2 regions of the Streptomyces boninensis genome follow, and region 1 is predicted to be linked to the other one. Evidence: riboswitches for the same ligand, from Rfam matches in the RefSeq annotation. Region 1 holds a riboswitch; the other holds the start of a gene.
What was found. A riboswitch is a leader RNA that binds a small molecule or an ion and turns the genes downstream of it on or off. The one in region 1 is predicted to bind ZMP and ZTP.
Positions count from the first base shown of each region.

Region 2: it holds a riboswitch for ZMP and ZTP, as region 1 does, so the genes downstream of both, glyA (serine hydroxymethyltransferase) here and folP (dihydropteroate synthase) in region 1, are expected to answer to the same signal.

Region 1 covers NZ_CP183837.1:7,266,377-7,269,780, reverse strand. Annotated here, with positions in the region: gene ACNNMR_RS33180 (ATP-dependent helicase) at 1-346, shown strand, start outside; gene folP (dihydropteroate synthase) at 503-1,309, opposite strand; ZMP/ZTP riboswitch at 1,428-1,520, opposite strand; gene ACNNMR_RS33170 (response regulator) at 1,563-2,222, opposite strand; gene ACNNMR_RS33165 (sensor domain-containing protein) at 2,241-3,404, opposite strand, start outside.
Region 2 covers NZ_CP183837.1:5,945,356-5,948,759, forward strand. Annotated here, with positions in the region: gene ACNNMR_RS27305 (PLP-dependent aminotransferase family protein) at 1-112, shown strand, start outside; gene rocD (ornithine--oxo-acid transaminase) at 117-1,322, opposite strand; ZMP/ZTP riboswitch at 1,470-1,558, shown strand; gene glyA (serine hydroxymethyltransferase) at 1,592-2,857, shown strand; gene ACNNMR_RS27320 (hypothetical protein) at 2,827-3,404, opposite strand, start outside.

The DNA of each region.
Region 1 (3,404 bases):
CCCAGCCAACGCCTATGGCGCGGCGCTGTCCTGGCCCGACCCACCGGAGGGCTCGACCCACAAGCCGGGCCGCAAGGCGGGCGCGCTGGTCGTCCTGGTCGACGGCGAGCTGGTGCTGTACGTGGAGCGCGGCGGCAAGACCCTCCTCGCGTGGGCGGAGGCCGAGGACCCCCGCCTGTCCGCGGCGGCGGAGGCCTTGGCGGCCGCGGCGCGCGAGGGCGCCCTGGGCACGAGGGTGACCATCGAGCGCACCAACGGCCGGTCGGCGCTGGACACGCCGCTGGGCGCGGCCTTGGAGACGGCGGGGTTCCATGCGACGCCGCGGGGGTTGCGGCTGCGGGCGTGAGGGGCCGGCGGTGCTGGCGCGCCCCGGGCCGTAGGTGGGCCTGGCGGGGCCGCCCCGGCCGGCTGCCGTGCCCCGGCCGCCCGGGCCGCCGCCGCGACCGCCTTCTGCCCTGGCCGACCGGGTCAGCCGGCCCGACCGAACCGGCCGACGCTGCCGCTAGGCGTGCCCGGCCCCCTCCAGCGCCGCGAAGACCGCGAGCGCGTCCCGTACGGCACCGACATCATGCGTGCGGATGTAGTCGACCCCCTGCAGCGCCGCGTACAACTCAGCGGCCAGCGTGGCCGGACCAGCCGTATCCGGCGAACTCCCGGTCACCGCCCGCAGAAAGGACTTCCGCGACGGCGACACCAGCACCGGCACCCCGAAGCGCTCCTTCAGCCCCCGCACCCGCGCCAGCGCCGTCAGCGACGGCTCCGGCGTGGACCCGAGGAAATACCCGAGCCCGGGATCGATGACCAGCCGCTCCCGCCCGATGCCCGCGGCCGCCAGCGCCGCCAGCCGCTCCGCGAAGAACCGCTCGATCCCCCGCCACACCGCCTCCGCATCCGTCGAAACCCGCGTCGCAGGCCCCACCCGCTGCACGGAGTGCATGACGACCAGCGTGCAGCCCGAAGCCGCCAGCGAGGCATAGCGCGCAGGGTCGGGAAAGCCCTGGATGTCATTCAGGACGAGCGCGCCCCGCCCCGCGGCGTACCGCTGCGTCTGCGGCAGATACGAGTCCACCGCTACCGGCACCCCCTCGGCCACCAGCCGCTCCAGCACGGGAGCCAGCCGCCGCCGCTCCTCCGCGGCATCCACCCGCTCCGCGTCCGGATGGCTCGACGCGGGCCCGAGCTCCACGAGATCGGCGCCCTGCGCCCGCAGCAGCCGCGCCTGCGCCAGCGCGTCATCGGCCGCGAGATAACGCCCACCGTCGGAGAAAGAATCCGCGGTGATGTTCACGATCCCCACCAGCCGCGGCATCGACCGCAGCCGCATCGCGGCACCCGGCACCGCACCCGCCACCGTCGCCCGCTCATCCTCCCGTACCGGAGGATCCACATACCGAATGGCCATGACCGCCCGCCTCCCAGCTCGCTAACCGGAAAGCCCAGGCGCACGGCACTGCGTCACGACGACGGGACCGCTCCCCGATGGTTGCACCCATCCGCACACGCCAGTCACGGCCCGCCATCACCCTAGCCGCAGCCGCCGGCTCCCCCCAGCCCCGCCCTGGTCACCCCGACCCCGCGGTCCCGTTCAAGTAAGCAAGCACCGCCCGCACCCGCCGGTTGTCATCATTCGACTCCGCCAGATCCAGCTTCGCGAAGATGCTGGTCGTGTACTTGCTGACGGCCCCCTCCGACAGGACCAGCGTCCGCGCGATCGCCGCGTTCGACCGCCCCTCCGCCATGCCGGACAGCACATCCATCTCCCGCGGCGTCAGCCGCCCGAGCGGCTCGTCCCGCGCATTGCTCGCCAGCAGTTTCGCGATCACCTCCGGGTCCATCGCCGTGCCACCCGCGGCCACCTGCCGCAGCGAGTCCACGAACTGCCGCGCCGCGAACACCCGGTCCTTCAGCAGATACCCGACCCCGCCCCGCCCGTCCGCCAGCAACTCCCGCGCGTACAGCTGCTCCACATGCTGCGAAAGGATCAGCACCGGAAGCTCAGGCCGCTCCCGCCGCGCCGCAAGGGCGGCCTGCAGCCCCTCGTCCGTAAAGGTCGGCGGCAGGCGGATATCGACGACGGCCACATCGGGCCGCTGCTCCCGCAGCGCCGCCAGCAGCTCCTCCCCGGACTCCACCGCGGCGCAGATCTCCATCCCGTGCGCCGTCAGCAGCCGCTCGAGCCCGTCCCGCAGCAAATACTGATCCTCGGCGAGTACGACCCGCATCCAGCCACCCCCTCCACGTCAGCAAGCGCGCGTCTTGCCCCGGAAATGCCGGGAGAACCACCGGTGCCGCCGCACGAGCATCGGCAGCCCGGCCAGCCCCAGCGCGATCATGGCGACCACGGTCGGCCACTGCCACGGCTCCGGCATGTAAAGCGCCAGGAACCAGGAGCGCCCCTCCCAGCCAATGATCAACTGTATCCCGGCGACCAGGCCTTGTGGCACGAGCGCGATCGGCACGACGACCGAGGCGATCGCGAGCTCCCAGAGCCACCGCTGGGACGCGGTGGCGCCGCGCTGCCCGGCAGGGGCCTCGTCGGCCCGCGCCCCACCCGCCGGCGCGTCGTACGGAATCTCGATCGACACCGTCGTGGGCCCGCCCGCAGGACTGCTCAGCGCCATCACCCCGTTGAACGGCACCAGCCGCCGCTCGATCCCCCGCAGCCCGCTGCCCCCCGCCGGATCCGCACCACCCCGCCCGTCGTCACCGACCACGACCCGCAAGGTCCCGTCCCGCTGCCACAGATCGACCTCCACCCGCCGGGCCCGCGCGTGCTTTGCGGCATTGGCAAGCGCCTCGGCGACCGCGAAGTAGGCGGCGGACTGCACGGGTTCGGAAAGCCGGTCAGGCAGCTCCGCCTTGACCTCCACCTCCAGCACGCTGTCCAGCGCCAGCGCCCGTATCGCATCGACAAGCCCGCGCTCGGCGAGCACCGGCGGGTGGATCCCCCGCACCAGCCCGCGCAGCTCCTGCAGCACAGTGGAGGACGACTCCTGCGCCTGCCGCAGCAGCGCCTTCGCGGCGGCGGGGTCGCTGTCGACGAGTTCCTCGGCGGCGGACACGGTCATCCCGAGGGCGACGAGCCTGGCCTGCGGCCCGTCGTGCAGATCGCGCTCGATACGCCGCACCTCGGCGGCCTGCCAGTCGGTCGCTGCGGTCCGCTTCTCGTCGAGCTCGATGACCTGCCGGGCGAGTACGGAGGCCTGCGTCGGCGCGAGCAGCGAACGCGTCCAGGAGGCATGCAGATCGAGCAGCCGCGGCCCGGCCCACACCCCGAAGGCGATGAGCGCGACACCGAGGGGCAGCCGGGCGTAGGCCTCCAGCTCCCACCAGGGCGGCACTGCGAGCCCGACCCCACCACAGGCGATGGCCACGAGCGGCAGCGCGATCATCGCGGCCCCGAT
Region 2 (3,404 bases), 1.3 Mb from region 1:
GTACGCGCCGCCGCACACGCCGCGCAGCGCCGTCATCGTCGGCTACGCGACGCCGCCCGATCATCTCTTCCCGGGGGCGCTGGCGGCGCTGTGCCGGGCGTTGAACGCCTAGGCCGTCAGGCCAGCACCTCCCGCAGCTGGTCGAGGCCCCAGTCCAGGTCCTCCTTCGAGATCACCAGCGGCGGGGCGATGCGGATGGTGGAGCCGTGGGTGTCCTTCACCAGGACGCCGCGCGCCATCAGCTTCTCCGAGAGCTCGCGCCCGGTCCCGTACGACGGGTCGATGTCGACGCCCGCCCACAGGCCGCGGCCGCGGACCTCGCGCACCGCGCCGCTGCCGGTGAGCAGGCCGAGCTCGGCGTGCAGATGATCGCCGAGCTCGGTCGCCCGCTGCTGGAACTCGCCGCTGCGCAGCATCGCGATGACTTCCAGGCCGACCGCGCAGGCGAGCGGGTTGCCGCCGAAGGTGGAGCCGTGTTCGCCGGGGTGGAAGACGCCGAGCACGTCGCGGTCGGCGACCACCGCCGAGACCGGGACGACGCCGCCGCCGAGAGCCTTGCCGAGGATGTAGACGTCCGGGACCACGCCCTCGTGCTCGCACGCGAAGGTCCGTCCCGTACGGCCGAGGCCTGACTGGATCTCGTCCGCCATGAAGAGGACGCCGCGCGCGGCGGTCAGCTCGCGCACGCCTGCCAGATAGCCCGGCGGCGGCACCAGCACGCCCGCCTCGCCCTGGATCGGCTCCAGCAGGACGGCCACCGTGTTGTCGTCGACGGCCGCTTCCAGGGCCGCCAGATCTCCGTACGGGACGATCTCGAAGCCCGGCGTGTACGGGCCGTAGTCCGCGCGCGCCTCCGGGTCGGTGGAGAAGGAGACGATCGTGGTCGTGCGGCCGTGGAAGTTGTTGTCGGCGACCACGATATTCGCCCGGCCGTCGGGCACGCCCTTGACCCGATAGCCCCACTTTCGGGCGGTCTTGACGGCGGTCTCCACCGCCTCCGCGCCGGTGTTCATCGGCAGCACCATGTCCTTGCCGCACATGGCCGCGAGCTGCTCGCAGAATTCCGCGAAGCGGTCGTGGTGGAAGGCGCGGGAGGTGAGGGTGACGCGGTCCAGCTGGGCGCGGGCGGTGTCCAGCAGCCGCCGGTTACCGTGGCCGAAGTTCAGCGCCGAATAGCCGGCCAGCATGTCGAGGTAGCGCTTGCCCTCGACGTCCGTGACCCAGGCGCCCTCCGCCGAGGCGATGACGACGGGCAGCGGGTGGTAGTTGTGCGCGCTGTGGGCTTCCGCGGAGCGGATCTGGTCCTGCGTGGTCGTCGTCATGCTCTTCGGCTCCGTTCGGGATACGGCGGGAGTTGGAGGGGGTCCTTGTGGGACCCACTTCTATCGTGCGCTTCCGCGGCGCGGAGCAATCCTCGCGTGTGCGGCGCGGCATCCTGTGGCTTCGCCACGGAGTCCCCCGCTAGGCTGAGGGGGCGCGGTGACTGGCGTACGTGGAATCGACCACGGGGGAGCCGTGCGCGTCAGCGCGCAAGGTGCCGCCCGCCTGGGCACCCGGGGACCACAGCGATGCGACCCGGAGGTTTGATCCCATGCCCCTTGACCACCCCGCCCTCAGCGCCGCCGACCCGGAGCTCGCGGCGCTCGTAGCCGCGGAAGAGCAGCTGCAGGCCGACACCCTGCGGATGATCGCCAGCGAGAATTACGTATCGACCGCTGTGCTGGAAGCGACCGGCACCGTCCTCACCAACAAGTACAGCGAGGGCTACCCCGGCCGCCGCTACTACGAGGGCCAGCAGAACGTCGACCCGATCGAGTCCCTCGCCGCCGGCCGCGCCGCCGCGCTCTTCGGCGCCGACCACGCCAACGTGCAGCCGTACTCCGGCTCGCCGGCCAACCTCGCCTGCTATCTCGCCTTCGCCGAGCCCGGCGACACGGTGATGGGGATGGCGCTGCCGATGGGCGGCCACCTCACCCACGGGTGGGGCGTCTCGGCGACCGGGAAGTGGTTCAACGGCGTGCAGTACGGGGTCCGGGAAGACACCGGTCTGATCGACTTCGATCAGGTGCGGGACCTCGCCCGCGAGCACCGCCCGAAGCTGATCTTCTGCGGCGGTACGGCGATTCCGCGGACCATCGACTTCGCCGCCTTCGCGGAGATCGCCCGCGAGATCGACGCGGTGCTCGTCGCCGACATCGCGCACATCGCGGGTCTGGTGGCGGGCGGGGCGCACCCGTCGCCCTTCCCGCACGCCGACGTCGTCTCGACGACCACCCACAAGACCCTCCGCGGGCCGCGCGGCGCGATGCTGCTGACCAAGGAGGCGTACGCGAAGCCCGTCGACAAGGCCGTCTTCCCCGGCCTCCAGGGCGGCCCGCACAACCACACCACGGCCGCCATCGCCGTCGCCCTGCACGAGGCGGCGCAGCCGTCGTTCCGGGATTACGCGCAGGCCGTCGTCGCCAACGCGAAGGCCCTGGCCGGCGCGCTGGCCGAGCGCGGCTTCGACCTGGTCTCGGGCGGCACGGACAACCACCTGATCCTGATGGACCTGACCCCGAAGGACGTCCCCGGCAAGACCGCGGCGCGGGCCCTCGACCGGGCGGGCATCGTCACGAACTACAACACCGTCCCGTACGACCCGAGGAAGCCCTTCGACCCGTCAGGGCTGCGCATCGGGACGCCGTCCCTGACCTCCCGCGGCCTGACCACCGACCACATGGCGCAGGTGGCCGCGTGGATCGACCGCGGGGTCGCTGCCGCGAAGGCGGAGGACGAGGTGGCGCTCAAGGGGATCCGCGGTGAGGTGGCGGAGCTGATGGGGGCCTATCCGGCGCCGGGGCTGCCGGTCGCCTGACGGCGGGCGGGGGTGCTCAGCCGGGCGTCCGGCCCGTCCGGCGCCTGCTCGTCCTGCTCCGATACGTCGAGCAGCTCCCACCGCGAGTCGTCCCTGCCGGCCGTACGCGGGCGGCGCCGCAACGCGCCCCACACCAGCAGCGCGCCGGTCGCCGCGCCGGGCACTGCCCACCACCAGCCGGTGGCGGGGTCGGTGTCCGGGGCGGCGGCGCGCTTGACCGGGGCGGCGGCCGGTGTCCCACCGGTGCCCGAACCGGAGTGCAGCGCCGGGAAGTCCGGTGCCGTGCGGCCCTCGTCCGTCGACTTGCCGTCCACCTTCAGGCGGGCCAGCACCCGGAGGAGGCCCTCCGAGTCCGCGGCCGCCCGCCAGGTCACCTCGGGGCTGGCGTCGGTGGGCTCGCCGACGGTGCGCTGGATCAGGGGGCGGCCGTCGCGGGTGTCCAGGTAGATGCGGTCGACGCGCCAGACCTGGACGTCGTGGATCAGCCAGGTCGCGGTGATCTGGCGCCCTTCCTGACCGCCGAGTGCGGAGCGGGGCGGGGTCTTGG